DNA from 2 places in the Hafnia sp. CBA7124 genome. Region 2 is predicted to be linked to the other one. Evidence: riboswitches for the same ligand, from Rfam matches in the RefSeq annotation. Region 2 holds a riboswitch; the other holds the start of a gene.

Region 1 (16,448 bases), 860 kb from region 2:
AAGAGGAGATTAAGTATTTAACGCAATCGTTGATAAATTATCATCTAGCGCAGCCAAAGTAATTTTTGGCATTGTAGAGCGTCAATGTTGGGGGGTGATAGTATGAAATTGCCCCAACAACTTAGAACATTTAGGTAGGTATTTTGGAAAACCGCTGAAGGGTAAGTCTTAATTTTAATTTTTTTCTGCGCTAAAACGCAAAAAAGCCCTCCGCAAGCGGAAGGCTATTTGTATGGCAGGGGCGGAGAGACTCGAACTCGCGACACCCGGTTTTGGAGACCGGTGCTCTACCAACTGAGCTACGCCCCTAAAAAACGCTTACTATTATCCCCACGTTCAAGCAGGCATAACATAAATAAGTGGCGGAACGGACGGGGCTCGAACCCGCGACCCCCTGCGTGACAGGCAGGTATTCTAACCAACTGAACTACCGCTCCACCGATTCTTTCTCTCACATCAGCATTCGTCTGATGTCAGTTTGTTCCTGCTATTTTCCGTGTCAAAGGAAAAGGAACGAATTTAAAGCCTGGCAGTTCCCTACTCTCGCATGGGGAGACCCCACACTACCATCGGCGCTACGGCGTTTCACTTCTGAGTTCGGCATGGGGTCAGGTGGGACCACCGCGCTATCGCCGCCAGGCATATTCTGTTAATTAACCCGTGCTCCGTATTTCTACAGCTCACCAGTCAATCCAATCTGTTCAACAAGCTTACTCTTTGTGTTTTCGCGTCTCTGCGTCTTAAAACACCTTCGGTGTTGTAAGGTTAAGCCTCACGGATCATTAGTACTGGTTAGCTCAACGTATCGCTACGCTTACACACCCAGCCTATCAACGTCTTAGTCTTAAACGTTCCTTTAGGAGACTCAAGGTCTCAGGGAAGACTCATCTCGAGGCAAGTTTCGCGCTTAGATGCTTTCAGCGCTTATCTTTTCCGCATTTAGCTACCGGGCAATGCCATTGGCATGACAACCCGAACACCAGTGATGCGTCCACTCCGGTCCTCTCGTACTAGGAGCAGCCCCTCTCAATCTTCCAACGCCCACGGCAGATAGGGACCGAACTGTCTCACGACGTTCTAAACCCAGCTCGCGTACCACTTTAAATGGCGAACAGCCATACCCTTGGGACCTACTTCAGCCCCAGGATGTGATGAGCCGACATCGAGGTGCCAAACACCGCCGTCGATATGAACTCTTGGGCGGTATCAGCCTGTTATCCCCGGAGTACCTTTTATCCGTTGAGCGATGGCCCTTCCATTCAGAACCACCGGATCACTATGACCTACTTTCGTACCTGCTCGAGCCGTCACTCTCGCAGTCAAGCTAGCTTATGCCATTGCACTAACCTCACGATGTCCGACCGTGATTAGCTAACCTTCGTGCTCCTCCGTTACTCTTTAGGAGGAGACCGCCCCAGTCAAACTACCCACCAGACACTGTCCTCAATCCCGATTAGGGACCGGAGTTAGAACATCAAACATTAAAGGGTGGTATTTCAAGGTTGGCTCCACGCAGACTGGCGTCCACGCTTCAAAGCCTCCCACCTATCCTACACATCAAGGCTCAATGTTCAGTGTCAAGCTATAGTAAAGGTTCACGGGGTCTTTCCGTCTTGCCGCGGGTACACTGCATCTTCACAGCGAGTTCAATTTCACTGAGTCTCGGGTGGAGACAGCCTGGCCATCATTACGCCATTCGTGCAGGTCGGAACTTACCCGACAAGGAATTTCGCTACCTTAGGACCGTTATAGTTACGGCCGCCGTTTACTGGGGCTTCGATCAAGAGCTTCGCCTTGCGGCTGACCCCATCAATTAACCTTCCAGCACCGGGCAGGCGTCACACCGTATACGTCCACTTTCGTGTTTGCACAGTGCTGTGTTTTTATTAAACAGTTGCAGCCAGCTGGTATCTTCGACTGGCTTCAGCTCCATCCGCAAGGGACTTCACCTACGCGCCAGCGTGCCTTCTCCCGAAGTTACGGCACCATTTTGCCTAGTTCCTTCACCCGAGTTCTCTCAAGCGCCTTGGTATTCTCTACCTGACCACCTGTGTCGGTTTGGGGTACGATTCAATGTTACCTAGAGCTTAGAGGCTTTTCCTGGAAGCTTGGCATCAACTACTTCATCACCGTAGTGACTCGTCATCACGCCTCAGGGTTAATAAAAGCGCGGATTTACCAACGCTTTCCCCCTACACGCTTAAACCGGGACAACCGTCGCCCGGATAGCCTAGCCTTCTCCGTCCCCCCTTCGCAGTAACACCGAGTACAGGAATATTAACCTGTTTCCCATCGACTACGCCTTTCGGCCTCGCCTTAGGGGTCGACTCACCCTGCCCCGATTAACGTTGGACAGGAACCCTTGGTCTTCCGGCGAGCGGGTTTTTCACCCGCTTTATCGTTACTTATGTCAGCATTCGCACTTCTGATACCTCCAGCAACCCTCACGAGCCACCTTCAACGGCTTACAGAACGCTCCCCTACCCAACAACACCTAAGTGTCGCTGCCGCAGCTTCGGTGCATAGTTTAGCCCCGTTACATCTTCCGCGCAGGCCGACTCGACCAGTGAGCTATTACGCTTTCTTTAAATGATGGCTGCTTCTAAGCCAACATCCTGGCTGTCTATGCCTTCCCACATCGTTTCCCACTTAACTATGACTTTGGGACCTTAGCTGGCGGTCTGGGTTGTTTCCCTCTTCACGACGGACGTTAGCACCCGCCGTGTGTCTCCCGTGATAACATTCTTCGGTATTCGTAGTTTGCATCGAGTTGGTAAGTCGGGATGACCCCCTAGTCGAAACAGTGCTCTACCCCCGAAGATGAGTTCACGAGGCGCTACCTAAATAGCTTTCGGGGAGAACCAGCTATCTCCCGGTTTGATTGGCCTTTCACCCCCAGCCACAAGTCATCCGCTAATTTTTCAACATTAGTCGGTTCGGTCCTCCAGTTAGTGTTACCCAACCTTCAACCTGCCCATGGCTAGATCACCGGGTTTCGGGTCTATACCTTGCAACTTGACGCCCAGTTAAGACTCGGTTTCCCTACGGCTCCCCTATTCGGTTAACCTTGCTACAAAATATAAGTCGCTGACCCATTATACAAAAGGTACGCAGTCACCCCATAAAAGAGGCTCCCACTGCTTGTACGTACACGGTTTCAGGTTCTATTTCACTCCCCTCGCCGGGGTTCTTTTCGCCTTTCCCTCACGGTACTGGTTCACTATCGGTCAGTCAGGAGTATTTAGCCTTGGAGGATGGTCCCCCCATATTCAGACAGGATGTCACGTGTCCCGCCCTACTCATCGAACTCACAACGTATGCATTTTCAAGTACGGGGCTATCACCCTGTATCGCCGGACTTTCCAGACCGTTCCTCTGACACATACGCTGATTAAGGTTCTGGGCTGCTCCCCGTTCGCTCGCCGCTACTAGGGGAATCTCGGTTGATTTCTTTTCCTCAGGGTACTTAGATGTTTCAGTTCCCCTGGTTCGCTTCGTTAAGCTATGTATTCACTTAACGATAGTGCAACGAATTGCACTGGGTTTCCCCATTCGGAAATCGTCGGCTATAACGCTTCATATCAGCTTGCCGACGCTTATCGCAGATTAGCACGTCCTTCATCGCCTCTGACTGCCTAGGCATCCACCGTGTACGCTTAGTCACTTAACCTCACAACCCGAAGGTGTCTCTTTAGTGAACGCGGTTACGAACCGGTTCAAGACAGCATTCAAGATTGCAAAAAATTGAGAGACTGCTTAATGCAAACTGTGTCAGTGTGTCTCACAGTTGCTTAAGCTTTCAAATTTCAGCTTGTTCCAGATTGTTAAAGAGCAAAATACTTCGCAGCATACTGTTTCCAATACACTCTGAAGTATGTTTTTGAGACTGAATACTTATTATTTATCGCAAACAAAAGTAATGGTGGAGCTATGCGGGATCGAACCGCAGACCTCCTGCGTGCAAGGCAGGCGCTCTCCCAGCTGAGCTATAACCCCATACAGTCAACAGTTTACCTTTATACATTACCACTCATAGAAGAGTTTAATTCTTTCTCAGACAAGTCGGAGTCATGCGAAGTTTGCTATTGCAAACGATGCGTGACGACAACGCAGTATGAGTAAGAATTTGGTAGGCCTGAGTGGACTTGAACCACCGACCTCACCCTTATCAGGGGTGCGCTCTAACCACCTGAGCTACAAGCCTATATAAAGGTATTCTGCTCGTTATTCTTCATCAGACAATCTGTGTGGACACTGCACTTAACGCTATCTTTAGGTAAGGAGGTGATCCAACCGCAGGTTCCCCTACGGTTACCTTGTTACGACTTCACCCCAGTCATGAATCACAAAGTGGTAAGCGCCCTCCCGAAGGTTAAGCTACCTACTTCTTTTGCAACCCACTCCCATGGTGTGACGGGCGGTGTGTACAAGGCCCGGGAACGTATTCACCGTAGCATTCTGATCTACGATTACTAGCGATTCCGACTTCATGGAGTCGAGTTGCAGACTCCAATCCGGACTACGACATACTTTATGAGGTCCGCTTGCTCTCGCGAGTTCGCTTCTCTTTGTATATGCCATTGTAGCACGTGTGTAGCCCTACTCGTAAGGGCCATGATGACTTGACGTCATCCCCACCTTCCTCCGGTTTATCACCGGCAGTCTCCTTTGAGTTCCCACCATTACGTGCTGGCAACAAAGGATAAGGGTTGCGCTCGTTGCGGGACTTAACCCAACATTTCACAACACGAGCTGACGACAGCCATGCAGCACCTGTCTCAGAGTTCCCGAAGGCACTAAGCTATCTCTAGCAAATTCTCTGGATGTCAAGAGTAGGTAAGGTTCTTCGCGTTGCATCGAATTAAACCACATGCTCCACCGCTTGTGCGGGCCCCCGTCAATTCATTTGAGTTTTAACCTTGCGGCCGTACTCCCCAGGCGGTCGACTTAACGCGTTAGCTCCGGAAGCCACGCCTCAAGGGCACAACCTCCAAGTCGACATCGTTTACAGCGTGGACTACCAGGGTATCTAATCCTGTTTGCTCCCCACGCTTTCGCACCTGAGCGTCAGTCTTTGTCCAGGGGGCCGCCTTCGCCACCGGTATTCCTCCAGATCTCTACGCATTTCACCGCTACACCTGGAATTCTACCCCCCTCTACAAGACTCTAGCTGACCAGTTTCAAATGCAGTTCCCAAGTTAAGCTCGGGGATTTCACATCTGACTTAATCAACCGCCTGCGTGCGCTTTACGCCCAGTAATTCCGATTAACGCTTGCACCCTCCGTATTACCGCGGCTGCTGGCACGGAGTTAGCCGGTGCTTCTTCTGCGAGTAACGTCAATCACTGCGGTTATTAACCACAATGCCTTCCTCCTCGCTGAAAGTACTTTACAACCCGAAGGCCTTCTTCATACACGCGGCATGGCTGCATCAGGCTTGCGCCCATTGTGCAATATTCCCCACTGCTGCCTCCCGTAGGAGTCTGGACCGTGTCTCAGTTCCAGTGTGGCTGGTCATCCTCTCAGACCAGCTAGAGATCGTCGCCTAGGTGAGCCATTACCCCACCTACTAGCTAATCCCATCTGGGCACATCTGATGGCGTGAGGCCCGAAGGTCCCCCACTTTGGTCCGAAGACATCATGCGGTATTAGCTACCGTTTCCAGTAGTTATCCCCCTCCATCAGGCAGTTTCCCAGACATTACTCACCCGTCCGCCGCTCGTCACCCAGAGAGCAAGCTCTCTTGTGCTACCGCTCGACTTGCATGTGTTAGGCCTGCCGCCAGCGTTCAATCTGAGCCATGATCAAACTCTTCAATTAAAAGCTTGATTTGCTTCAACAAGTGAAGCGATGCTCAAAAATTAACTTTCGTAATAATTCACTAAATGAATTACTGCTTGGTCACTCTTCAAGACTTTAATATTTTATCGTCCGAGGACGTTAGATATTGTCTTGTGAGTGCCCACACAGATTGTCTGATAAATTGTTAAAGAGCAGCGAATTGCGAACATTCGTTCCAGCAACTCGGGAGGTGCATATTACGCTTTCCTCCTGAAGAGTCAAGCTTTTTTCTTTTCAGAAATTCGCATTACTGCGGTGCTTTTCTCTTCCTCACCGAGCGACGCTTGCGTCGTTGTTCCCAGTCAGTGGTGGCGCATTATAGGGACTTCTGAACGGCTGACAACCCCTAATTTAAAAAAACTTTTCAACCGCGCAAGTTTTCACCAAAAACCACATGTTTGAGGATTAAATGCTCAATTCGCGTAGTTCTGAGAAGCCTAAACGATGCAATACAGGTAAAAGTGCGTCGGTATCGCTATTTGTTTCTGTTGCATAAGCCAAATCATTTTCAGCGCTCAGCACGTTTTCCTGATTAGCAATCAGCCAAGCGACACGACGGGCTATTGCGGCACCCGAATCAACTAAACGAGTCCCAGCGGGTAATACCGCTGCCAGCTCTTCGCGCAGCAAAGGAAAATGCGTACATCCCAGAACCACCGTATCTGGCGGTTCTGCCATCGACAGCCACGGGCGTAGTATCTTCTTTAGCACCGTATGATCAATCTCTTCGCCATGCAGTTTAGCTTCAGCCAATTCCACCAGCTCAGCAGAGCCCAGCATTTTGATGCTGCAGTCTTTCGCAAAACGCGCAATCAGGTCGTGAGTATATGAACGCTGCACAGTCGCTCTCGTCGCTAGCAAACCAACAATGCCGTTGCGCGTCAACTTTGCCGCTGGTTTTATCGCGGGCACAACCCCAACGATAGGGCAATTGAAGCGTTCGCGTAATGCAGGGAGCGTGATGGTGCTTGCGGTATTACAGGCGATGATAACAATAGAGAGAGGATGACGCTTTTGCACTTCGGCAACGGTTTTAACAACGCGGTCGATAATAAACGCTTCGTCTTTTTCCCCATAGGGGAATCCCTGATTGTCGAATGCATATATATAGTGGAGATCCGGAAGCAAATCACGGATCTCTTGATATACAGATAACCCACCCACGCCGGAGTCAAAAACCAGCGCAGTGGGTTTAGAAGTCGCTACATCATTAGAAGGTGTAGCTACCGGAGAGATAATATTCTCTCCCTGCGGTTTGGTAGCCATAAGCTGTTTCATAATCTTTATCTAACAGGTTGGCGATTCTACCACGAACTGTTAGATGAGATGTAACCGGATAAGAGGCTGAAATATCGACGGTGCTGTAGCTTGGCAATACCTGCTGCGTATTGTTGTATTTAGACGTGTTGTTATCGTAACGACGGCCATAATATTGATACGAGACATCCATATCGACATTAAACATGGTCCAGTCGAGCTGATATTTAGCCTGCCGTTTGGCACGACGCGCTAGTACTTCATCATTTTTATCATTACGCGGATCTAAATACTGCAAGGTGACCTGATGCGTGAAGATCCCTGTATCAATGCTGCCCGTCCACTCGACGCCTTTAATAGTGGCAGAATCGATGTTGTCATAGCTACCCGCATAGGTGACAGGATCGGAATAATAGGTAATCAGATTTTCAATTTTGTAATGATACGCAGACAGACGCCAATCAAGTGGTCCAGTCAATCCCTCTAAACCCGCTTCCCACTGCTTCGACTCTTCAGGTTTTAAATTAGGATTGGAATCAATGCCGAAACGCGTTGAACCAAATTGCTGTCCCAATGACGGAGCCAAGAATCCGGTGCCATAAGATAACGTGGCTCGATAGCCCGGCGTAAACTCCCAGCCTGCCGCCGTTTGCCAAGTACCGTGCCAGCCGAACTGCTCATCCTTATCTTCGCGACCAGAGGCCTCCAACGTCACATCACCCAGTTTTTGCTGACCACTTACATATAAACCGGAGTTATCACGTTTATAAGAATCTGACAGACTGGTATCAGAAGATCTCAGACGCTGCTGCTGCCAATCTACACCCGCACTAATCTGACCATGCTCTAGGCTATAGGTATTACCCCATTGAATATTGCGCTGGTCCATATCATCCAGCGTAGTGCCCTCGTGATAACGCCCGTACTCGCTACTGTAGTTATAAGCTTTTACTTTTTGATAGCTGCCCGTTAGTTGGGATGAATAAGCACCAGACAAATAGCGTAGACCCATATCGTAAGTGTGATTGTAGGTTTCACTTTCATTTGCGCTATAAGCTGGGCTATATGGAGGACTGCCAAGGTCATAGTCGCTGTTGTTGGTATACCCATAACCACGAGCAAAGCCAGAAAACTCGTTGTTAAACTGGTGGTCTATACCGCCCCAGAAAGTCTTGGTGCGATAGCCATCATCATCATGATCGGGTTCGTACGTTGAACCCGGCTGCACGTTAAATCCTTTAGTGCTCTCATACGACCCCGCCAACGTCACTTTAGTGTTATCACTAATTTTCTGACGCACGCTTCCATCGTACTGCTGGAATCCTTTGGAGCCGACGCCTGCAGTGATCTGCGCGCCTTCCTTATCGGTTTGCGTAATCACGTTGATAACGCCCCCCATCGCCCCCGAGCCATACACGGCAGAACGTGGGCCTCGAATATATTCAACGCGTTGAACCAGTGAAATTGGAATTTGATTGAAATCGGCCGTATTCGAGATCCCAGGACGAGCAACAGGAATGCCATCCACCAGCACGAGAACTTGGCTTGCGCTGGTCCCGCGGATATACATCGATGCACTCTGCCCCATGCCACCATTTTGGGCGATATCGACGCCGGGTAAACGCCGCATTACGTCATTGAGCGTTTTGGCCTGCCAGCGATCGATATCATCTCGAGTAACAATATCCGTAGGCGCGAGCACGGTGGAGACCGGTTGAGGAAAACGCGAGGCGGTGACGATGACATCGTCGTTAGTATTTGCGGATGATGATGAAGGTGTTTCGTTAGAATCTTGCGCCCAGCCAGAGAAAGCCGTGACAGACAAAGCCGCCATCAGCGCATTTTTTTTTATAGTCATAATAAGAGCATCCAAACTGAATTGGCAGGATGCCGCGAGCCGTGGCGTTAATTCGCGAAAACCACGTAAAGCGACGTGTACCGGCAGGTCTTCGGGCTTAGGATTTGTGCACCAACATTCATTGTTGTATGCACACCGGGCGATGACTTCCCATCTACAATGACAGTGTCAATATATCGCCGTGACTTCCCCATACCGCTGCGCGTCAGCTCCGGATTCACACCGGATTCCCTTTTCACTCTCCACTGGAGACCGGGCCGCCATGCTAAGTGAAAACGTATTCAGAAGTCTAGACTTCTATGATTCGGATGTAGAATAAGTCACAAAGCTGGACATCATCATTCCATCGCCTACAATCGCCCCTCTATTATTATGCTAACGAGAATTGCCATGACACCGAACACGCTGCCAACCGATCACTATGATGCCCAACTCACGGAAAAAGTTACCCGACTGGCCAACATGATGACCCCGTTTGCAGCACCGGAAATTGAGGCATTTCGCTCGCCAGCTAGCCACTACCGCATGCGCGCTGAATTCCGCGTTTGGCATGATGAAGACGATCTCTACCACATCATGTTCGATCAGCAGACCAAACAACGCATCCGCGTCGATCAGTTTCCTGCCGCGAGCGAGCTGATTAACCGGTTGATGAGCGTCATGATGGATGAGCTAAAGCCAAACCACGTTCTGCGCTTTAAATTGTTCCAAATTGACTATCTGTCGACCATGAACAATAAAGTGGTGGTTTCTCTTCTTTATCACCGCAAGCTGGATGATGAATGGAAAGTGGAGGCTGAAGCACTTCGCGATCGCCTGCGTGCACAAGGTTTTGACCTGCAGCTTATTGGCCGAGCAACCAAAACAAAAATCTGTTTCGATCACGACTATGTTGATGAATGCCTACCTGTTGCTGGCCGTGACATGATCTATCGTCAGGTTGAAAACAGCTTTACTCAGCCTAACGCGGCCGTAAACATTAAGATGCTTGAGTGGGCGCTTGACGTTACACAGGATTCCACAGGCGATCTGCTAGAGTTGTACTGCGGCAACGGCAACTTCTCCTTGGCACTTGCGCGTAACTTTAACCGCGTGCTCGCGACAGAAATTGCTAAACCTTCCGTTGCCGCTGCGCAGTTTAATATTGCCGCCAACCACATCGAGAATGTACAAATCATTCGCATGGCGGCAGAAGATTTTACTCAGGCGATGAACGGCGTGCGCGAGTTCAAACGTTTGGAAGGTATCGATCTCAAAGGTTATCAGTGCGAAACCATTTTCGTCGATCCGCCGCGTAGCGGCTTAGATGACGACACATTGCGCATGGTTCAGGCGTATCCGCGGATCCTCTATATCTCATGCAACCCTGAAACGCTCTGCGCAAACTTGGAGACGCTGAACGAAACACATCGGGTCACACGTTTGGCGCTGTTCGACCAGTTCCCGTATACCCATCATATGGAATGCGGCGTGTTGCTGGAAAAACGTGATTAAAAACGATTCAGATTAAAACGCAAAAAGGCAGCCAATGGCTGCCTTTTCTATTTGTATTGTCTATCAGCTCGGCTCAATCACTCAGGATCGTGGAAGTCTTTTCCGCTATCAACCTCAGCGTTCTTCTTAAACGCCTTGATACGGTAGGCAATCCAGAAAACCAACACAATACACAGGAGGGTTGGCATAAAGTTAGAACCAATTTCTGGATACTCAACGCGAACAATAGCGCTATACATCAGCAAACCAAGCAGAAAACACGAAGAGGAAAGCACCGGCATACCTTCAGGCATAGAACAGTTCAGGTAGCGCTGATGCAGGCAATACACTGATAAAATCAGAGCCAGCAGAGGAAATACCGAAAATGATACGGCTGAGCTAAACAGTGCGGCAAAAGATCCGCTGATAGAAAGCCCGGCAACCAATGACAGAACCAATGTTCCCACATCCAAACGACTTTTAATCATGACCAACCCTATGCTTTAAATTTATTCCTGAGCCTGCTGCTCTGCGTTTTCATGCATATGCGCGATGTGTGCCTTCTCCTGCTCACGACGGTACCAATAATAAGCGCCCTTGGAAATCATCCGCAACTGCAAAACAAGACGTTCTTCCAACAAACGACGGTGTTCCATATCAATATCTAACGCTTCGGCACCCGCGCTAAATACGATAGTCACCATCGCCTCAGCCTGTGCTTCAGTAAAACTGCGCGGCATGTGATTTTCAATTTCAAGGTAATCGGCAAGTTCCGCAATAAAGTGCTGAACCTCACGCTGCACCGCCGCACGGAACGCGGCGGAAGTACCGGAACGTTCCCGTAAAAGCAGGCGAAAAGCATTCGGATTATTGCCGATAAATTCCATAAAAGTTGCTACAGATGTGCGGATAACGCTGCCACCTTTGGCAATACGTTGACGAGCCTGACGCATTAACTGACGCAGCATCAGCCCACTTTCATCCACCATCGTTAACCCTAGCTCATCTACATCACGAAAATGGCGATAGAAAGAGGTTGGGGCAATACCAGCTTCACGGGATACTTCACGCAGGCTCAAACTCGCAAAGCTCCGCTCAGCGCTTAGCTGATTGAACGCCGCCTCGATCAGTGAACGACGAGTTCGTTCTTTTTGTTGCGCTCTGACACCCATATTAATATCCGGTTAAATGTAAGTTTCTTTATTCCACCGTCGGCTTTTTTTGATTCTGGCGCGGTAGTTCAGCGCCACTATATCAAACTTTACCCCAACCACGCTTCTATGACCTGTGACATGTATAGCTAGGATGACAAAAACAGGGTGCGAATTGCCACGAAAAGCGTAGGGATGATTGGGGATGCACGGTTATTATGTTAAGGTAACGTTGTATTTTTGTATAAGAAAGGCCTACCCTACATGCAACAGCACTATTCTTTTGATGCCATAGTGATTGGCTCAGGTCCCGGTGGTGAAGGCGCCGCCATGGGTCTGGTAAAACAGGGCGCGCGGGTTGCCGTTATAGAACGGCATTTTAGCGTTGGTGGCGGATGTACCCATTGGGGCACCATCCCTTCGAAAGCACTTCGCCACGCCGTTAGCCGCATAATTGAATTTAACCAAAATCCTCTCTACAGCGACAACTCCCGAATTCTTAAATCGACATTCCCTGATATTTTGCGTCATGCCGATAGCGTTATTAATCAGCAAACCCGCATGCGTCAGGGATTCTACGAGCGTAACCATTGCCAATTATTCTCCGGTGACGCCGAGTTTATCGATGCTAACACCCTCAGCGTTAGCTACCCAGACGGCACACGCGATACCTTAACCGCCGATAACATCATTATCGCCTGTGGTTCACGCCCGTATCATCCGTCTGGCGTCGATTTCAAGCATCCGCGCATTTACGACAGCGACTCCATTCTGCAACTTAACCACGAACCGCAGCACATCATCATTTATGGTGCTGGCGTTATCGGCTGCGAATATGCGTCGATTTTCCGTGGATTGAGCGTAAAAGTGGACTTAGTGAATACCCGCGATCGCTTGCTCGCATTTCTCGATCAAGAAATGTCAGATGCGCTCTCTTACCACTTCTGGAATAACGGCGTTGTTATCCGCCACAACGAAGAGTTCGAGCAGATTGAAGGCGTTGAAGATGGCGTCATCATGCATCTCAAATCCGGTAAAAAAGTGAAAGCCGATTGCCTGCTGTACGCCAATGGCCGTACAGGGAATACCGATGCGCTGAAACTGGAAAATGTCGGGCTTGAAGCCGATGGACGTGGCCTTCTGAAGGTCAATAGCATGTACCAAACGGCCATTTCACATATCTACGCCGTGGGTGACGTCATTGGCTATCCAAGTTTAGCCTCCGCGGCTTACGATCAAGGACGTATTGCTGCTCAGGCCATTATGCAAGGCGAAGCTAACGTACATCTGGTCGAAGATATTCCTACCGGTATTTACACCATTCCTGAAATCAGCTCCGTAGGTAAAACCGAGCAGGAACTGACAGCAATGAAGGTGCCATATGAGGTGGGCCGTGCACAGTTTAAACATCTGGCGCGCGCACAAATCGCAGGCATGAGCGTGGGAAGTTTGAAGATCTTATTCCATCGCGAAACCAAACAGATCCTAGGGATCCACTGCTTTGGCGAACGTGCGGCGGAGATCATTCATATCGGCCAAGCAATCATGGAACAGAAAGGAGAAGGTAATACCATCGAGTATTTCGTTAATACCACCTTCAACTATCCAACCATGGCTGAGGCCTATCGTGTGGCTGCGTTAAACGGGCTAAACCGCCTGTTTTAAAGCGTTGCACTGTTGCGCCATGACGCCCTGCATATGCTCGCGGATTGCTTCCGCGAGCTGTTCATAGCGCGCGCGCAGCGGAGAACCTGGGCGATAAACTAATGCGATAGTTCGCTTCGGTTCAGGCTTATAGCATTGCAGATAGCAAATGCCATCGCGTTCACGTTCAGGTGGAACCGCTAATGCTGGCAGCAAAGTAATACCGCTTCCCGCAGCAACCATGTTGCGCAGCGTTTCTAAGCTGGTTGCACGGAAATGCGTATCTTCATCTGCCCCTGCTTGGAAACAGAATCCCATCGCCTGATCGCGCAGACAATGCCCGTCTTCCAGCATTAACAAATGCTCGCCGGCCAGCTCAGACATCGCAATTTTATCTTTGTCTGCCAGAGGATGGCCGTTATACACCGCCAGCTTCATAGGCTCATCAAACAATGGCACTTCAATAAATGCCTCGGTTTCTTTGACCAATGCCAGAATCGCACAATCCAATTTGCCGCTATCAAGCTGCGCTAACAGTTGGTGGGTCTGTGCTTCATGCAAATACATTTCCAGCTTAGGGAAAGTCTTGTGCAGCGTTGGAATAATCTGTGGCAGTAAATAAGGCGCAACCGTTGGGATTAAGCCGATGTGCAGTGGGCCGGACATCGCCTCACCCTGCTGGCTAGCCATCTCTTTAAGTACTTTAACCTCACGCAGAACCGTACGTGCCTGATCGACAAGTAATAATCCTGCTTGGGTGAACAGTACCTTACGGCTGGTACGCTCCAGAAGCATCACACCCAACTCATCTTCCAGCTTACGGATTTGACCACTCAGCGTTGGTTGGCTGACGTGGCATGAGTCGGCAGCGCGACGAAAATGGCGATGTTCAGACAGCGCCACTAGGTATTCTAAATCTCGAATATTCATATTTATCCTCCGAGCCATGATAGCTCATGGCGATAAATAAGATAGCAATGAACGATTAGAACTATCAAGCCTAAGTGTGAATAATGTCCATCAACGAACGGCGACACGCCAACACCAGTAATTTTTAATCTAATAATTAAAGGGTTAATCCATGTTTACTAGCCAAGAAGGTAAGAAAATTCCACAGGTAACTTTCCACACCCGTCAGGGCGACCAGTGGATTGACGTGACTACCGATGACCTGTTCAAAGACAAAACCGTTATCGTGTTTTCTCTGCCGGGTGCATTCACCCCAACCTGTTCATCAAGCCATCTGCCGCGTTATAACGAGCTGGCTCCCGTGTTCCATGAAAAAGGCGTCGACAGCATTCTGTGCGTTTCCGTTAACGACACCTTCGTAATGAATGCATGGAAAGCTGACCAGAAAGCAGAGCACATCACTTTCGTTCCAGACGGCAACGGTGAATTTACCAAAGGCATGAACATGCTGGTCGAAAAAGCCGATCTCGGCTTTGGCCCACGCTCATGGCGCTATTCCATGCTGGTCCGTAACGGCGTGGTTGAAAAAATGTTTGTTGAACCTAACAAGCCAGGCGACCCGTTTGAAGTATCTGATGCAGATACCATGCTGAAATATTTAGCACCCGACTTCAAGGTGCAGGCTTCGGTTTCCCTGTTTACCAAACCAGGTTGCCCATACTGCGCTAAAGCCAAACAAATGCTGCAAGACCGCGGCATCCAGTATGAAGAGATCGTGCTGGGTAAAGACGCAACCACCGTGAGCCTGCGCGCTGTAACTGGCCGAGCGACTGTTCCACAGGTTTACATCGGTGGACAGCATATCGGTGGCAGCGATGACTTAGAAGTTTACCTGCAACAGGCATAATCACCTGCAAGTAGTCGTTATTATAAAAAAGTAAGCCAACATTTTGGCGGGCTCGTCCCGCCTTTTTTTCCGATTTCAGGAGATAGCTTCATGAAAGAACTCAATGTTGACGTGGCCGTTATCGGCGGCGGTACAGCAGGTCTAGGTGCCTATCGCGCAGCAAAACTCTCTACGCCAAGCGTTGTCATGATCGAGGGTGGCCCATTTGGCACAACCTGTGCTCGCGTTGGCTGTATGCCTTCCAAATTACTCATTGCCGCGGCAGAAGCCGTGCATCAAATCGAGCGCGCTCCCGGTTTTGGCATTCACCCTCAGGGTGAAATAAAAATTGATGGCCGCGAAGTCATGGCTCGCGTTAAACGCGAACGCGACCGCTTCGTGGGTTTTGTGATGGAAGGCGTCACCAGTATTCCTGACAACGACAAAATTCTCGGTTACGCCCGTTTTATCGATGACAATACCCTACAAGTTGACGATCACACCCGCATCGTGGCAAAACGCATCGTTATCGCCACCGGTTCTCGCCCAACATGGCCGGCACCGTGGAACGATCTCGGCGATCGCTTGATTATCAATGATGATGTATTTAACTGGGACGATCTGCCTGAATCTGTTGCGGTATTTGGCCCCGGCGTTATCGGTTTAGAGATCGGCCAAGCACTTCATCGTCTCGGCGTGAAAGTTAAAGTCTTTGGCGTCGGTGGTGCCGTAGGCCCTCTCACGGACAGCGATGTACGCGATTATGCTCGCCGCGCTTTAGGCGAAGAGTTTTATCTCGATCCCGATGTGAAAGTCGAGATCATGCAACGCGAAGGCGATCGCGTATTTATTCGCTATCAGGATTTAGACGGTAAGCCACAGGAAATCATGGTGGACTACGTGCTGGCGGCCACAGGTCGTCGTCCAAACGTTGATAATCTCGCCATCGAAAATACGTCGCTTGAGCTTGATGCACGCGGCGTTCCGGTCGCCGATCGACTGACCATGCAAACCAGCGTGCCGCATATTTTTATCGCCGGTGATGCAAGCAATCAGCTACCGCTGTTACACGAAGCCAGCGATCAGGCTCGAATTGCCGGTGATAATGCGGGTAGCTTCCCAGAAGTGAAGCCGGGATTACGCCGCAGTTCAATTTCGGTAGTGTTCTCCGATCCACAAATCGCCATGGTCGGTTCAACCTATCGTGAACTCAGCCAAAAATATGGTGCCTGTGGCTGCTTTGAGGTTGGCGAAGTCTCTTTCGAAAACCAAGGACGTTCTCGCGTCATGCTGCGTAACAAAGGCTTACTGCATGTTTATGGCGAACAAGGAACGGGCAAATTCCTTGGTGCTGAAATGATGGGGCCAGAAGTTGAACACATTGCACATCTGCTCGCATGGGCGCATCAACAAGGTATGACCGTCGATC
Region 2 (16,448 bases):
GGGCTCTTGGAAAACCATCGCCACCTGCTGGCGCAGTGCGCGAAGGCTACGTTTGTCGTAGCTCAGTTTTTCTCCCTGCCACATCACGCAGCCCTGATGTGGCTGCAATATTCCCAGCAGATTCATAAACAACGTAGATTTCCCACAGCCGTTGGCACCTAATAAACCGGTTACCTGACCGCGATTAAAATCCAGCGAGAGATCGTGCAGCACGCTCTCCCCGTCCTGATACTGAAAACTGAGATGCTGAGTGGCGAGTCCAGAAGTGCTCACAGATGAAAATCTCCGTTGTACAATTTAACTTCTAACGCGATGCTCATCTGCTTATGACGCTCCATCACGCGCGCCAGCAGCATGCCGACTAACATCGACAACGAACGGTAGCCCGTGCGCAACGAAACATAGCCAAACCGCAGTGACTGAGCGCGATGAATAGCAGCGGCTTCCTCAATAAAAATGAAGATAAAGCGGTAGGTCAGCAGCACTTGTTCAATCAATACCAGCGGAAGATGGCTGCGCTTGAGCAGGCGCACCCACTGGCTGAAAGGCGTGGTTAGTACGAAGAGGTACGTCGCCGATAACGCCGCCAAGCTGCGACACAGCGTATTCATCCCCGTGATTAATCCACTGCGCTCAACGCCCAAGGCCAAATGGCCGATGTGAACGCTATACAACAGCGTATCCGCCTGCCACGAGAACGACAGCACCACGCCCATTAGCCCAGTGAACAAAAATGCCAACGGCACCGCCAGCCAGCGGAGATAACGCCGTACCCCCACACGCAATAAATAACAGGTGAGCCCGGCGCAAAACAGCAGCACGCACAGTTGGATCCACGGGGAACCCAACAGTGCGGTCAGCAATAAAACCAGATACAAGGCAAACTTATGCTCTGGTTTTTTTTGGCTCCAGCGGCTGCCGTAAGAAAGCTTATCAATCTCCAGCATGAACGGTGCGACGCCCTCGGTAATAGCCCAAGATATAGAAAATCACCGCAGCACCGAAGGAGCCTTGCAGCGTGAACAACAGGCTTTCTATTTCACCGCTTGCAGGTTCATACAGCGGCTCAAACCACGGTTTATAGCTAGGTGCCATTTGAGCAATCACGCCTTCGGCCTGATCGTCTGAACCGCCATATTCGCCGCCGTGATTAATGAAGAAAGGCAAAACGGCCAAAGCAATCACCAGAAAGATCAAAATCAGCGTTTTTTTCATTTTAAAGGCTCCTTGCAGCAATCAGTTGGCGCTTGCATAGTTGGTCATAAATCAGCACGGTTAACAGCCCTTCAGCAATAGCGATAGGCACCTGCGTCAGGCAGAAAATGGCCATAAATTTGGTTACCGATGCCATAACGCCTAGTTGAGGATCGGGGAAAGCCAATCCCAACTGTACCGACGTCACAAAATAGGTCACTAAATCGGCTAGTGCCGCGCACAGGAACACCGCTACATCACGTCGCATTCCTGCTCGAGTCGCTAATTTCCATACCACGTAGCCCGCCATCGGCCCAATAACCGCCATCGACATTCCATTCGCACCTAGCGTGGTCAAACCGCCGTGCGCCAAGAACAGGGCTTGGAATAGCAAAACAATAGCGCCGAGCACCGAAACCACCCACGGGCCAAACAAAATCACGGCTAAACCCACGCCGGTTGGATGCGAACAGCTGCCTGTTACCGAAGGAATTTTTAGCGCCGACAGCACAAAAATGAAGGCCGCACATAACGCCAGCAGAACTTTTTTATCGCTGTCATCGCGTACGATGGCTTTAAGACGCGTTGCCCCAATCACTAAACAAGGCAAAAACATCAGCCACCATGCCAAGGCCCAGAAAGGCGGTAAAAAGCCTTCCATGATATGCATAGCAAATGCTTCTTGTGGCGCGAGCGTCAGCAGAACCGCCAGCGCCATGCCGTAGAGCGGGAGTTGTTGGAGGTTTTTCATTTATGCCCCTTATTTACGTTTATAACCCCCTCCCAACCTCCCCCTTCGCAGGGGGAGGAGCAGATCACCGAACGGCTCCCTCCCCTGCGAAGGGGAGGGCTGGGGTGGGGTAAATTAAAATTCAGCTTGCCCGATTCACCAAAATCGTCGAAAAGTACGGCAGCTTGGTGTCTTCGTGGATCTCATCGAGATGATGGAAACATTGCTCATTCGGCAGCGATGCTTCAGCCATCAAAATTGCATGGTCGAGCAATCCCAGACGACGCAGCATTTCGCGTATCTGAATAACTCGGCCATACACTTTCATCATCACCACGCATTCATGGTTAAGCAGCGCTTGTTCAAGCTCCTCTTCAGGTGCAGTACAGGCCACCACCGCCATAGACTGCTGCTCCATCGCCAAAGGAAACTGGGCGCGGGCGGCAATGCAGGCAAACGAGGTCACGCCGGGTATAATTTCGATATCCACGTATCCGCGTAGGCGTTCCAGCAAAAACACCCATGTGCTGAACAGCATGGCGTCACCCAGCGTAATAAAACCGACCTGAAGCCCTTGCTCTGCGTCCGTTTGCATCTCCTGCGCAACGGCGTCCCATGCGGTGCTTTTTTCTCCTTGATCGGCGCTCATCGGGAAATGGCGCTCTTTGATATCGAGCGTAGGAGATAAAAATTCACGCACGATAGACAGCGCAAGACTATCGCCTCCCTTGCGCCCCGCGGGGGCATACAGCACATCCAGTTCACCGAGTTGCCGCGCGGCACGAACGGTAATCAAATCGCTGCTGCCCGGGCCGGTGGCAATCGCCCACACTTTTCCCTTTTTCACATCGCTCATCAGGCCGCCTCCTCTGCTTGGTGTAAAACATCGTGTAAGTGCTCAACAAACATTTGTTGGATAAGTGGATTTTCGCCCAGCCCTTGCAGCCACGGCGTGGCTTCAATGCCGGCCTGAGCGAGCTGGGTTTTCCACGAATCTTCATCGTCAGAGGCCATATCGTTAATGGCGTGATCGCCTGCCACCAGCATTAGCGGCATCAAATGCACACGGCGCACATTTTGTTGCTGTAAACGCGTCACCACATGGTGAATCTCGGGATAGCTCTCTACGGCTCCTACCATCGCGGGGATCTGGTGGATCATCAGCATATGATCGAGGCAGGCGTAAGCGGCAAAGGCATGATGCGTCGCGCCATGGCCCATAAACACCACGCGCTCATCGTCGGCTAAAGCTGGCATCTGTGACTTCATGGCCGCGATCAGTTGCTCAAAATCGTCATGGCTACTCAGTAACGGCACGCCGATACGCAGCCGTTTAAACATCCCTGCATGAGCGCGAACCTGAGTCACAACCTTTTCATATTCATCGCCGTTGATGATGTGCAATGACTGGATGACAACGTCCTGATAACCCTGTTCAGCCAAACGCTGCAGCGCCTGATTTGGGTTATCGATTTGCATTCCATCTCGCTTCGCTAACTTGCGAATAATCATCTCGGACGTGAAGGCGCGAAACGCATCACGATCGGGACAGGATTCCGCTAAACGACGCTCGCAGGCATCAATGGTTTTCGCTCGCGTCTCGTGATAGCTGGTACCAAAACTGATAATTAAAATGGCTTTTTTCATAGGTATTGGCTCTTTTTATTTTGTAACCAGTCGGCTAGATAGGGTTCAAGTTCAGCCAGAGAACTCACTCGAATCTGCCCTTCAGCCATAGGTTCTGAAGGACGACAAATCACGATGCAGGGAATATTCAGCGCCAAACAAGGGACGACTTTTTGCTGATATCCCCCTTCTGCACCAGACTCTTTGGTGATCACCACGTCAGCCTGACAATGCTGATAAGTTGCCTGATTCATCTCGGCGCTAAACGGCCCCTTCAGCGCCAGCACGTTATCTACGCCCAGCCCTAAATCCTGACACTGCAACAGGACGTCCGGCGTCGGTAATACGCGCGCAAAAAGGGTTTTGCCCGCCAGCAAACGCACAAAGTCAGCCAGCTGTTTACTCCCAGTGGTCAATAGCACCCGCTCACCTAAACGATGTGCAACCACGCAGGCCTCTTCCACGCTCGCCACTTTGTGCAGCAAAGGATGTTCTAAAGCATCAATTTCGCTAGGGCGTAAATAGCGCAACAGCGCAATGTTCTGAGTGGCGCAGGCGTGTGCGATATTGGCGCTTAACACGCCTGCGTAAGGATGTGAGGCATCAATAACCTGCGTAACCCGGCGCGCTCGCAGCCATTCGCTCATCTGCGCGGCATCCATACGCCCAACGATAATTTCACCGTTGATATTTCCCGCCAGTTCGCGCCCCGCATCGGTTGCAACCGAGAGGCTGTAACTCAGCCCCACCTCATCAAGACGCTGACAAATATGGCGCGCATCTGACGTACCGCCAAAAATGTGCAGAGTGGGTTTGCTTGCCGTTGTGGCCATATTGGCTTCGGGCGCATTGCTGCTAGAAATATCGTTATAAAACATAGCCGCGCGGCGTAATCATCAAGCCGTCCTGACAGTAGGTGGTTTTATTGCCGACAATCACCAGACTGGTCATATCGACATTTTCAAAGTCCATCTCACCGAAGGTGGTTAGCCATTTCTCCTGCTTTTTGCGCCCCGCCGCTTTGACCACGCCCACCGGCGTGCTGGCGGCGGTGTAAGGACGCATCAGGTCGAAGGCGCGAGCAAGGTGGTCAGCGCGGCCACGGCTGCGCGGATTGTAGAAACAGATAACAAAATCGGCCTGCGCAGCGGCAATCACGCGTTGTTCAATCACCGGCCACGGGGTAAGCAGATCGCTCAGGCTGATATGACAAAAATCGTGCATCAGCGGCGCACCCAGCAACGATGCCGCCGCGGTACTGGCGGTTACGCCAGCGATCAGCTTGACTTCAACGTCCAGCTTTTGCTTGGTCACCAGCTCAAGGATCAGTCCCGCCATGCCATAAATGCCCGCATCACCACTGCTGATCAAGGCAACTTTTTTGCCTTGTACGGCAAGATTCAACGCTTCCTGACAGCGCTCAATCTCTTTACACATACCCGTTTTGATCACCTCTTTATCGGTGGTCAGGGCTTTTACCAAGTGGGTGTAAGTTTTGTAGCCCACGATAATATCTGCGTCACGAATAGCTTCGATGGCTTCCAGCGTCATCATGGACTGACTACCTGGACCAATGCCGATTACATATAACATCAGAGAGTTTCCTGAAGGGTTAGAGCCAAAGTAAGGGTGACTCCCTGCTCTCGCAGCGTCTCCCCAATGATTTTTCCGCCGCCGTACTCTTCGAGCAGCAGACATGCAGCAGGTTGAGATACGCAGCCCACGCCGACGGTTTGACGCACAAAATTCGAACACGGGAAGCGATGTTCATGCACACGCAGCGCTTCGGGCGTAAACACATAGAAAGGAACGCGATAGCAATGCGCCAGCTGTTGTAGCGCGGCTTCATCCTGTTTCAACGTAATGCTACCGATGGCGCGTAGCGCGAGTGGATCGATATGCAGCTCGGCAAATTTCTGCAATAGCAGCGGATGCAACGTGGCAAACGGCGTATCTCTTCGACAGCCCACGCCCAATACCACACGTTTAGGCACCAGTTGGTAAACCGGGATCGCCGTTGGTGGCAGATCCGAGTGATAGCTAATGCATACCAGCACAGAAAGATCGGGCAATGAATGAAGATCGGCTACGGGAATAAATCCACGTTGATCGTACTCGGTGAGTTGCACATTAACGCGCGGATCAAGCCATAGCCCGACGCGATCGCCGCTCACCAGCATTTGGTTCACGCTCTTCACCGCATGTCGAAAATCCGCGATCTCCGCATCGAGCTTCTGCGCTAAAAGATCCAGCGCCGCAACACCGTTTACGTCGGTTGAGGTGGTGATCACCGGATCGGCGTTAATTAACTCGGCGATCTGCTGAGTGAGCCGATTCGCGCCGCCCATATGCCCTGAAAGCAAACTGATCGCATGCTCGCCGCGCTCATCAAGCACCACCACCGCAGGATCGGTTAGCTTGTCCTGTAACAGCGGCGCGATCACCCGCACCACGATCCCCGTTGCGCCGATCACCACCAGTGCATCAAAGCGTTTGAACGCCTGCGCCATCGTTTCGGCAAAGGATCCGCTAAACGCGGTGAAACCGGGCTGGAGCAATTTTTCGCTGGTAAAGCATTCGCTGATGGTGGATAGCTGTGGCAGCAAAGGACGCAGGCGCTGTGCCAGGCGAACGCCGCCCGGCGTCAGGCAAAACAACGCCAGCGATTCCACCTTCATCGGCTCAGGCCTGACGGTATTCATGGCTAAAGCCTGCGTCATACAGCTTGGAGTAGTGATATTCATCACCAAGGAACGCGCCCACCAGAATTAGCGCCGTTTTTCGAATACCTGCGTTGCGCACTAAGGGCGCAATGGTTTCCAAGGTGCCGCGTACCGTTTGGTGATCTGGCCAAGTTGCTTTGTAGACCACCGCCACCGGCGTGGTTGCCGGATAGCCGCCGCTCAGCAGGCGCTCAACAACATCACCAATATCTTGTACCGAAAGGAAAATCGCCATCGACGTTTGGTGCGCGGCGAAGGATTCTAATGACTCACGCTCAGGCGTTGGCGTGCGTCCGGACATGCGGGTGATCACCAGACTTTGAGAAACCTCAGGCACCGTATATTCCACACCCAGCTGTGAAGCGGCTCCTAAGAACGAGCTCACACCCGGCACCGAGCTAAAACCAATACCCAGCTTGCCCAGCTCTTCGCCTTGCTCACGGATAGATCCGTACAACGACAGATCGCCGGTTTGTAACCGCACCACCAGTTTTCCGGCACGAATGCCCTGTTCCATCAGTTCGATAATCTGCTGGAGGTTTAGCCCTGCGCTATCGTGGCATTCTGCCTGCGGTTTGCAGTAATTCAGCAGATCGTGATTAATCAGCGATCCCGCAAAAATCACCACATCAGCCTGCGATAAAATTCGATGGCCTTTCAGCGTAATAAGCTCAGGATCGCCCGGCCCTGCACCGATGAAATAGACCTGTGCGCGATCGATAGACTCAGCCATGCGTTTGCTCCTTACGGCAGGAAATCAGATAAGTAGGATTGTTAGGTTTGAAATAGTGACCGCTGCCCAGCGCGGTAAGGCGAGAGATCTGAATCAGGCTACTTTCCAGTTCAACTACCGCTCGGTTTTGCAGTTGATTGAACGCCTGCTGATAGTTTTCCAGCAGAATAAAATTCATCACTAGGCTGCCGCCGTCGTTAAGTAATGCCAGCGCCCAATCAATGATGTCGGGGAGATTGCCACCGCTGCCGCCGATAAATACCGCATCGGCGCGCACGTCTAACGCCAGTGGCGCATCCGCAGCTACAATATCAATATTCTGGCAGCCAAAATGGCGGCAGTTTTCCTCAATCAGCGCCAGTGCCGCAGGATTGCGCTCGATGGCGGTGATATGCAGATCGGGATAGCGGAGAGCGGCCTCCAAAGAGACGCTTCCTGTTCCTGCCCCAACGTCAATCAGACGTTTAGCCGTTCGCAGATTAAGCCGCTCTAATGCCGAAAGGCGCACTTCTTCTTTAGTCATCGGCACTTTATGGCCGCGTAGAAACAGATCATCTTTCATTGAGGATCGCCACCACGTTCATTGCGTAAGCCTGCTGTACCTGCTGAGGAGGCAAAATGTGAATGCATTCATCGGGATAAGAGAGGTTTTCGCCAATCACCAGCGTCCGTTTTGCCCCACGACGCAGAATTTGCTGGGCGATTTGATACGGCCCCATGTGGTGGTCAGTCACCATCGCTACTTTTTCGTGCTGCAAAACAAAATCAAAATCAGGCTGCTTGCCGTGACAGCTGGTGATGTAGATATCGTTCATATCCACGGCGATGCGCGAGAACAGATACTGTATTGAGCTAATGCCCGACACGATATTGAGTTTTTCCCGCGGAAGATCTTGTATCAAGCGTTTGCCAATGCCGTACAGCATCGGTTCACCCGAAGCGAGAACCACGATATTGCGATCAGCGTTATTCTGTAGCCACAGCGCCATCTGAGTCAGATCGCTGCCGATGGCCAGTTTCTCACCATGAAATTCGTGGTAGGCACTTAAATGACGTGACCAGCCCACCAGAACGTCAGCCTGTGAAATTAATCTTTTTGCCAGCGGCGTGATGTAATCCTGATGCCCCGGCCCCATGCCAACAACGTGAATCATGAAGACTCCTTTTCGCAGAGAATTTCTTGGGAAATTTCGGTACGTAAATCGGCAACAATGTCGTTAACTGGGCGATTACTGCCGAGCACAATATTGTCGAATGAAAACAGCACCGCATCGCATTGCAGCGGCTGTACCGCAAAGCGCAGCATTTGATTGATACGCGCGCAGATTGCCTGCGCGATATCGTTATACACAGCCTGCAAACCGTGCTGTTCTATCAGCTCCATCGCGGCTTCCGTAGTGCTGCATTCAAACACCGCTTGCAGTAATTCACGCGGAGCGCCCATCAGCGCAAGCCGCGTGACCAGCGTTTCCATGCGACCATCGGCAATATGGCTATGGGTATGAAAAATGCCGGCAGCCACTTTGATAAGTTTCCCTAAGTGCCCCACCAACACCACGCGGCGAAAACCGAGACGCTGAGTTTCTTGCAGCATGTAGCCGACAAAATTACTCATGGTGACTACGCGGTCACCGTTTAACTGCATCTGTTCTTGTACAAAGCGTTCACCATGATTACCCGGAACGAGGATCACGCTGGTCATCCCCTGAGCGCGCTTCATTTCAAGCTCTAAAGCCAGCGAACGTTTCCAGCTCTCTTCAGACATCGGGGTCACAATGCCGGTGGTGCCGATAATCGAGATCCCACCTAAAATACCGAGCCGCCCGTTGTAGGTTTTTTGCGCCCGCTCTTCACCTTCTGGAGCAAAAATAACAATCTCAGCGCCGCGTTCAGGCCCGATCACTTCACGCACCGCTTCTTCAATGGTATGCAGCGGCGTGCGGTTAATGGCTGAACTTCCCACCGGCAAACCAATGCCTTTACGCGTTACGGTGCCGACGCCTTCACCGCCGACAATGCTAATGCTGCCGCTGTCGTTGAGCGCTACCTGAGCAAAAATCAGCATTCCATGCGTGGCATCCACGTCGTCACCGCCGTCTTTACGAATCGCTGCGCTGGCCTGCTGACCGCAAATCAAAGGTTGCTCAACGTTTAACCGCAGCGTAACGCCCGAAGGTGTAACGATAGAAATCTGATTGATCACCTGCTGGCGCAGCACCATCAGCGCAGCGACTTTCGCCGCCGCGGTGGCACAAGAACCGGTGGTGTAGCCCTTACGATAGCTTTTGCCGTTATGCCATAACGTATCCAGTCCGGTGTCGCTCATTGCGCATCTCGCATGTGGTATAAAATGGCGTTAACAATAGCCGCGGCAATATTGCTGCCGCCCTTGCGCCCTAAGGCTGCAATGCCCGGCAAATCGCTTTCTGCCAGCGCTTGTTTGGATTCGGCTGCGCCAACAAAACCGACCGGAACACCAATGACCGCAGTAGGCGTCATCACGCCTTGTTGATGCAGTTCTAATAAGCGGAATAACGCGGTGGGGGCATTGCCAAACACAAACAGCTTTTCCCCCTGCTCCTGCGCCGCGAGATCCACCGCCGCCATCGAGCGGGTAATCCCCTGAGACTTAGCGATTGCGACCGCGCGCGGATCCGAGATATAGCACTGCCATTGGCATCCTAACTGCTCAAGCTGGGTTTTATTGATGCCGGAAAGCGCCATGGTGGTGTCGGTGTAGATCGTGCAGCCACGACGCAGAGCCTGTGTAATACGGGATAAAACATCTGGCGAGAAATGCAGGATATCCAGCCATTCAAAGTCAGCGCTGGTATGAATTGCGCGTTTAATGATTTTTTCTTGCAGCTCATCGGCAAAACGGTAATCAGGGCGCTCGTCGGCGATAATCTGAGAAATGATCTCAAAGCTGTGCTGCTCAATGTTCTGGGGATTCTTGTTGTAGTTCATTGTTCATCCTGTGTGGTTGATCCAGCGTGACTTTCATACCTCTATCTTTTGCATTACCCCCTCCCAACCTCCCCCTTCTCAGGGGGAGGGGCATAACGGCGCCTCCATCGGCTTCCCTGTATCTCCTTTAAAAAGCCGGCTTGCCTTTATCTCTTGGCAAACGCAACGCCGAGCGATTCCCTCCCCTGCCAAGGGGAGGGTTGGGAGGGGGTCAAATTGGTCAGGTCAAAACACCACTGCCCATCTGGCGAATGCAAAAAGCGCCAACGCCAGCGCGGACGCCGTCATCATGAGTCGAATACTGAGGCGAATATCTTGAATGCTAATCTCGCGCTCTTCGTCGCCAATCCACGGTTTCTCAACCCATTCACCGAAGTATTTATTCGGCCCACCGAGGCGAACACCGAGCGCACCAGCCACGGTGGCTTCAGACCACGCGCAGTTGGGGCTTTTATGCAGATAACGATCGCGCCAGCCGATTTTGAGTGCCTGTTTGCTGTTAAGGCACAGCATGCGAGCGGCAACGCTCAGCAGCAGCCAGCTCAAACGCGCTGGAATCAGATTGGCAAGATCGTCCATTCGCGCCGAAACACAGCCGATAGCACGATATTTTTCCGTCCGATAGCCAACCATTGAATCAAGGGTATTCACCGCTTTGTAGGCCACCATCAGCGGCACGCCGCCGATGAAAAGAAAGAAAAGCGGCGCAATCACGCCATCCACGCTGTTCTCCGCCACCGTTTCAACCACCGCTCGGGTAATCTGCGGGCGATCGAGCTCAGACGTGTCGCGCCCAACTATGTATGAAAGCTGACGGCGGCACTCTTCAAGCGATCCATTTTGCAGAGCGACGTATACCCCCATAGCTGCATCACTTAGGCAGCGCCCCGCTAATAGCGTGTAAATAATCCACACCTGCGCCAGCCAGTTGAGCCATGGATTTAGCTGTGACAAAAGCTCAAGCAGTGCGTAGGTCGTCCCCCAGCACACGCCGACCACAATCAGCCATAAAAACGCCCCGCCGACGTACAGCGCACCTTCGGTGCGGCAAAGCGAGCGGATACCTTTCTGAACCCAAGTGATAAAATTACCGATCCAACGCACCGGATGCGGCCACGTTGGCGGATCGCCCAAGCGCAGATCCAAGAGATAGGCCACCAGACAAGCAGAGAAACTGATCACAACGCTCGCCCTCTCTTTAGCCAATGGCTTAGCATTTCTGGGTGCTGGTAAAAATGAAGATGGAGGTAACTGGCGAGGGTATTTCCCATTTGATATCCCCCCTGCCAACGCTGTTGCGTTACGCCGTCGCGTTGTTTTTCAAACTGGAAAACAGGCGGGAAATCGGTATGAAAATCTGAATAATGGAACTCATGACCGCGAAGGGTTTCTCCTTCTGCCGCCAGTAACGTGTCATGCACCGCGGTGGCTTGGCAGTAACCAAAACGCTTTAAACGCCCTTCCATGCGGCTTTCTCCGGGGAAAATCCCGGTCATCGCGTACGTGTTTCCAGACTGATCTTTTAACGTCGTGCCCAAATACATCAGGCCGCCGCACTCGGCATAAATAGCTACGCCACGCTGATGCGCATCACGCAGCGACTGACGCATGCTGCTGTTTTTCGCCAGCGTTTCTCCGTATAACTCGGGATAACCGCCGCCGATATAGACCATCTGGCACGCAGGCAGCGCCTCATCGCGCAGGGGGCTGAAGCGCACAATGTGGATGCCGAGCTGTTCAAGCAGCTGTAAATTATCGGGATAGTAAAAGTGGAAAGCTTCGTCGTCGGCGAGCGCAAGGGTTAGGCCTCTCCCAGATTCTGGCGCAGGTAACGTAGGCGCACAGGCATTCGGCGCGGGTTGTACGTCGCTCAACGACAACAAACGATCGAGGTCGATATGTTGTTCAAGGCTATCCGCCAAGGTGTCCCATATCGCATCCATGTCCTGCTGTTCATGAGCGGTAATCAAGCCGAGATGGCGTTCAGGCAAACTCACGCTGGGTAGAGTAGGCATTCGCCCGAGTACGGGAATTTTAGTGTAAGTTTCAATAGCTTGTTTCAGCAGTTGGTAGTGCGTTTCGCTATTGACGCGATTCACAATGACACCCGCAATACGCACCGCCGGATCAAAATGACAAAATCCCATCACGGTGGCTGCCGCTGACGTTGAAACGGCTTTACCGTCGATCACCAAAATAACCGGACAGCCAATCTGCTTGGCCATACCGGCGCTGCTGCAATAGTTGGGGTCGGTGCCATAGCCATCGTATAGCCCCATCACGCCTTCAATCACGGCCACATCGGCGGCTTGAGCATGTTGGTTATAGAGCCAATTTAAAGTGGGCTGAGGCAGCATGAAGGCATCGAGGTTACGCGACGCAACGCCAGAAACGGCGCTGTGCCAGCCGGTATCGATATAGTCGGGGCCCACTTTGTAGGGTTGCACTTGTAAACCGCGTCGCGTTAGCGCTCGGAGCAGCCCAAGTGTTAGCGTTGTTTTACCGCATCCGCTACCGGTTCCACCAATAAGAAATGCCTTCATTCATCCGCCTGCCAAACAAAAAAGCCCGTCCTTGCGGGCGGGCTTTGCGTTGTCATAGCAGATCGATGCACGGCAGCAAAAGCGCAGCATGCAGGGAAAGAATGACAACTCGCTTCCCACCGAAGGAGCTGAAATAGATGTTGATATCCCAATATTGGGTTTTACAGGCTGGTCTTCTGGCTTAGCGTCATCCTTACCCACACCTTCCCGATGTTCATCAGTGGCGTCTTGTGGGTTCGTCGGCATCACAGCAGCGGGGGCTGCGGAGGAATTGTATTTGCACAATACGCACCTCCTTCCTGACGCCCTTACGGCGCGTCAAAAACCTGTATTTATACTTTTCTATAAATGATCTGGGTACATAAGTTAAAGCATTCATCACAGATATACCCATTGTGAGATCAACAAAAGCCTAGAATGGAGTGTGAATGAGTTAACATATCTCAACTTTTTAGGGACCAGTGAGAATACCTATGGCCATCAGCAGTCAGCACGGCGGCAACGTGCTAGAAACCGCGCTTACTCTGGGCGTTTCTCCGCACGACATCATTGATTTCAGCGCCAACATCAATCCGCTCGGCATGCCCGAGTCGCTCAAGCACGCCATCATCGAGCAAATGTCGGTGGCTGAAAAATATCCCGATGTGGAGTATCGAAAGCTACACGCGGCGCTAGCTCAGCACCATGGTTGCCCAGAGTCTTGGGTGATGGCAGGCAATGGCGAAACCGAGTTGATCTTTGCTTTAATTAACCAACTGCAACCCGCCAAAGCGCTGCTATTAACGCCCGGTTTTGCCGAGTATCGCCGTGCGCTAACGCGGATAAACTGCGACATCGTTGATTATGCGTTGCATGAGGACGACGGATTTCAGCCTGATACCCGTATTCTTGATGCACTGACGCCCGATCTCGATTGCCTATTTTTATGCACTCCCAATAATCCCACCGGATTGCTGCCGGATAAAAACCTGCTTTTAGCTATCGCCGATCGCTGCCGCACGCTGAATATTGCTCTAATACTTGATGAAGCCTTTCTGGATTTCGTCCCTACGGAAACCGGCTTTATTCCTTTATTAGCGCAGTATCCTCAGCTGTATGTGCTGCGCTCATTGACCAAGTTTTTCGCTATTCCGGGATTACGATTAGGCTATTTAGTTAGCGCCAATGCGGAGTTAGTGACGCAAATGAAGCAGCAACGAGAGCCTTGGACGATCAATGCTTTTGCCGCGCTGGCGGGCGAAATTATCTTGCAGGACACCGATTACATTGAAGCAACCCATCGCTGGCTGGCACAGGAACAACCTCGGGTGTTCTCCGCGCTAGCGGCATTGCCACGGCTGAAAGTATGGCGTCCCGTCGCTAACTATATCTTTATACGCTGTACCGACAGCCAGCTCGCATTGCAGCAGGCGCTATTGAAACACCATATTTTGATCCGACACTGCGCCAACTATCCGGGGCTAAACGCCGACTATTATCGTGTGGCGATTAAAAGCCCGCAGGACAACGATCGCCTGCTTGCCGCCCTAACACAGATTCTGCATCATGGCTGAAGCACGCTGTCCCGCCTCGTGCGGTGAGTTAATTCAAGGCTGGATCCAAGGCGGCGAAAAGCTGGTCTCTTGCCCGGTCAATTGGTTTAGCACGGTGGCAGTGAGCGATGGAACGCCGTTGCCCACCGAGCGCGCGCGCATGCGCTTGGTATTGCGCGCGGTTTTACGGCATTTATCGTTGCCCTCTTCGCTTGAAGCCGGGTTGCGCATTGAGTTTGAATCCTCTATTCCGGTTGCAAAAGGGATGGCCAGCAGCACGGCAGACATCGCCGCCTGTGCAATCGCGACCGCACGTCACTTCGGTATGCAACTGACTGAAAAAGAATTAGCGTCGCTGTGCGTTGGCATTGAACCGACCGACAGCACGATTTTTCAAGCGCCGACGCTGTTCGATCATCAACAGGCACTGACGCAAACGCCGCTACACGAGCGATGCCCAGAATGGGACATGCTGTTGTTGGAAAGCCCTGATTGTTTGCGCACCGAAGACTATCATCGTCGCCCACGCCAAGCGCTGTTGCAGGAATATGCACCGCAGTTGAAACGGGCGCATCGGTTGCTCACCGAAGGAATGCGAGAAAACAACCGCCATAAAATTGGCGCAGCCACCACGCTAAGCGCCCAAGCCAGTCAGGCCTTGCTGCCCAAACCGGCATTTAATGACATTGTAGAAATTGTTGAGCAGCACGGTTTATTCGGCTTGAACGTCGCACACAGCGGCAGCGTGGTAGGTTTGTTGCTCGATACGCACCTTCATGACCCAGAAAAAATAATTCACGCGATGCGCGTGAAAAATATTCTTGTTTTTTATCCGCATGTTAGGCTGCTGCATACCACCTTAGGGGGCGTACGCTGAGCGGCATAAATGCCAAAAGCGTACACATTCACGTACATGATAGGCAATAATTGTCATACATATAAAACTCTAATTTTGTGAGGATGATCTATACTGACTCGGTACTAAACAGTTACTAGACGGCAATTTGTGAATCTATCAAGACCTTTAGGAGATGATAAAGATGAGCACACCAAAACTGGAAAAAAGCAAAGTCGGTGACGCAAAAAAACGTCAGTTCACTCCTCTAGCCACCCCAAGTGATTTGGGCGCTGAGGCCACCAAAGACATTAGCGGTGCAATGAACGCCATCCTTGCTGATATCTATGCGCTTTATTTAAAAACTAAAAACTTCCACTGGCACATGAGCGGTCCGCACTTCCGTGACTATCATCTGCTGTTGGACGAACAAGGCGCAGAGCTATTCGCAATGACCGATGAAATTGCTGAACGTGTGCGTAAAGTCGGTGGCATGACCCTGCACTCTATCGGTCAGATTTCTAAAATGCAGCGCATTAAAGATAACAACGCCGAGTATGTTGAGCCGCTGGATATGCTGGCTGAACTGTGTGAAGACAACAAGCTGCTGGCCGCTGAACTGCGTGCGGCGCATGTGGTATGTAGTGAGCATAATGATGTTTCAACCACCAGCCTGATTGAAAACTGGGTCGATCAAACCGAACGCCGCGTGTGGTTCCTGTTTGAAGCTTGCCGCCAATCACAAACTTCTGGTCACTAGTTTTTCCTTTTGATAAACGCGAAAGCAGACCTTTGGGTCTGCTTTTTTATTTTCAGCACCTCTAATTCCGCTATAGTTACGGTTTACCTCCTACTCATTACCACTGTCTGTAGACCAGAGACTTGTTATGCACGGCGTTCCAGCCCAATTTATCGATGACCGAGATCGCGCCCAGTTTAAACACTTCGCCCATTTGCCCGGCGTTGAGGTGTATCGCGCGCATATTGAACATCATGAATTTGAGCCGCATACGCATGAAGCCTATGGTATTGGCGCGATTGAGTATGGTGCCGAGCGTTTTCGCTATCGCGGTGTGAACCACGTTGCGCCAGCGGACTCGTTGGTATTGATGAACCCAGACGAACTACATACCGGCCAATCAGGTACCGAAGGTGGCTGGCGCTACCGCATGATTTATCTCACACCCGAAATTTTGTCTGAGGTGAGCGGCGAATCTGGCTGGTGGTTTAACGACGCGGTAAATCATCATCCTCAGTTGGCCCGAACTACCACTTCGCTGATAAATGCCCTGTGGCAAAACGATGAACCCCTCGCGCAATCCAGTTTGCTGAGTGAACTGCTGACATTAACGCGCCATTGGGCCAAGGCACCACAAACGCTGAAACTTGATGCTCCGCAGCGCTTTACCTCGGTAAAAGAGTATCTTCGCGCCCATTTAGATCGGCGTATGACGTTGCCCGAATTGGCGCAGTTGGTCGATCTTAGCCCCTATCATTTTTTGCGTCAGTTTAAGGCGCAGTACCATGTCACGCCGCAGCAAATGCTGATGGCGTATCGGCTCTAT

The links. Region 2 has a riboswitch for cobalamin ahead of CPY98_RS04570 (cobyrinate a,c-diamide synthase). Riboswitches for the same ligand answer to the same signal wherever they lie in the genome.
Region 1: it holds a riboswitch for cobalamin, as region 2 does, so the genes downstream of both, btuB (TonB-dependent vitamin B12 receptor BtuB) here and CPY98_RS04570 (cobyrinate a,c-diamide synthase) in region 2, are expected to answer to the same signal.

Annotation. Positions count from the first base shown of each region.
Region 1 is NZ_AP017469.1:122,261-138,708, reverse strand. It holds gene hdfR (HTH-type transcriptional regulator HdfR) at 1-62, shown strand, start outside; tRNA gene CPY98_RS00665 (tRNA-Trp) at 234-309, opposite strand; tRNA gene CPY98_RS00660 (tRNA-Asp) at 361-437, opposite strand; rRNA gene rrf (5S ribosomal RNA) at 525-640, opposite strand; rRNA gene CPY98_RS00650 (23S ribosomal RNA) at 762-3,670, opposite strand; tRNA gene CPY98_RS00645 (tRNA-Ala) at 3,921-3,996, opposite strand; tRNA gene CPY98_RS00640 (tRNA-Ile) at 4,128-4,204, opposite strand; rRNA gene CPY98_RS00635 (16S ribosomal RNA) at 4,278-5,820, opposite strand; gene murI (glutamate racemase) at 6,247-7,107, opposite strand; gene btuB (TonB-dependent vitamin B12 receptor BtuB) at 7,052-8,956, opposite strand; cobalamin riboswitch at 9,021-9,228, opposite strand; gene trmA (tRNA (uridine(54)-C5)-methyltransferase TrmA) at 9,347-10,450, shown strand; gene CPY98_RS00615 (YijD family membrane protein) at 10,528-10,917, opposite strand; gene fabR (HTH-type transcriptional repressor FabR) at 10,939-11,601, opposite strand; gene sthA (Si-specific NAD(P)(+) transhydrogenase) at 11,845-13,245, shown strand; gene oxyR (DNA-binding transcriptional regulator OxyR) at 13,228-14,154, opposite strand; gene CPY98_RS00595 (glutathione peroxidase) at 14,306-15,040, shown strand; gene CPY98_RS00590 (dihydrolipoyl dehydrogenase) at 15,131-16,448, shown strand, end outside.
Region 2 is NZ_AP017469.1:980,226-996,673, reverse strand. It holds gene CPY98_RS04645 (ATP-binding cassette domain-containing protein) at 1-273, opposite strand, end outside; gene CPY98_RS04640 (energy-coupling factor ABC transporter transmembrane protein) at 270-947, opposite strand; gene CPY98_RS04635 (energy-coupling factor ABC transporter substrate-binding protein) at 934-1,215, opposite strand; gene CPY98_RS04630 (energy-coupling factor ABC transporter permease) at 1,217-1,945, opposite strand; gene CPY98_RS04625 (cobalt-factor II C(20)-methyltransferase) at 2,067-2,780, opposite strand; gene CPY98_RS04620 (sirohydrochlorin cobaltochelatase) at 2,780-3,571, opposite strand; gene CPY98_RS04615 (cobalt-precorrin-6A reductase) at 3,568-4,428, opposite strand; gene CPY98_RS04610 (precorrin-3B C(17)-methyltransferase) at 4,418-5,143, opposite strand; gene CPY98_RS04605 (cobalt-precorrin 5A hydrolase) at 5,143-6,252, opposite strand; gene CPY98_RS04600 (cobalt-precorrin-4 methyltransferase) at 6,233-7,006, opposite strand; gene CPY98_RS04595 (decarboxylating cobalt-precorrin-6B (C(15))-methyltransferase) at 6,999-7,568, opposite strand; gene CPY98_RS04590 (cobalt-precorrin-7 (C(5))-methyltransferase) at 7,558-8,160, opposite strand; gene cbiD (cobalt-precorrin-5B (C(1))-methyltransferase CbiD) at 8,157-9,332, opposite strand; gene CPY98_RS04580 (cobalt-precorrin-8 methylmutase) at 9,329-9,973, opposite strand; gene cbiB (adenosylcobinamide-phosphate synthase CbiB) at 10,199-11,152, opposite strand; gene CPY98_RS04570 (cobyrinate a,c-diamide synthase) at 11,152-12,516, opposite strand; cobalamin riboswitch at 12,665-12,861, opposite strand; gene cobD (threonine-phosphate decarboxylase CobD) at 12,990-14,069, shown strand; gene CPY98_RS04560 (GHMP kinase) at 14,062-14,925, shown strand; gene CPY98_RS04555 (Dps family protein) at 15,089-15,643, shown strand; gene CPY98_RS04550 (AraC family transcriptional regulator) at 15,771-16,448, shown strand, end outside.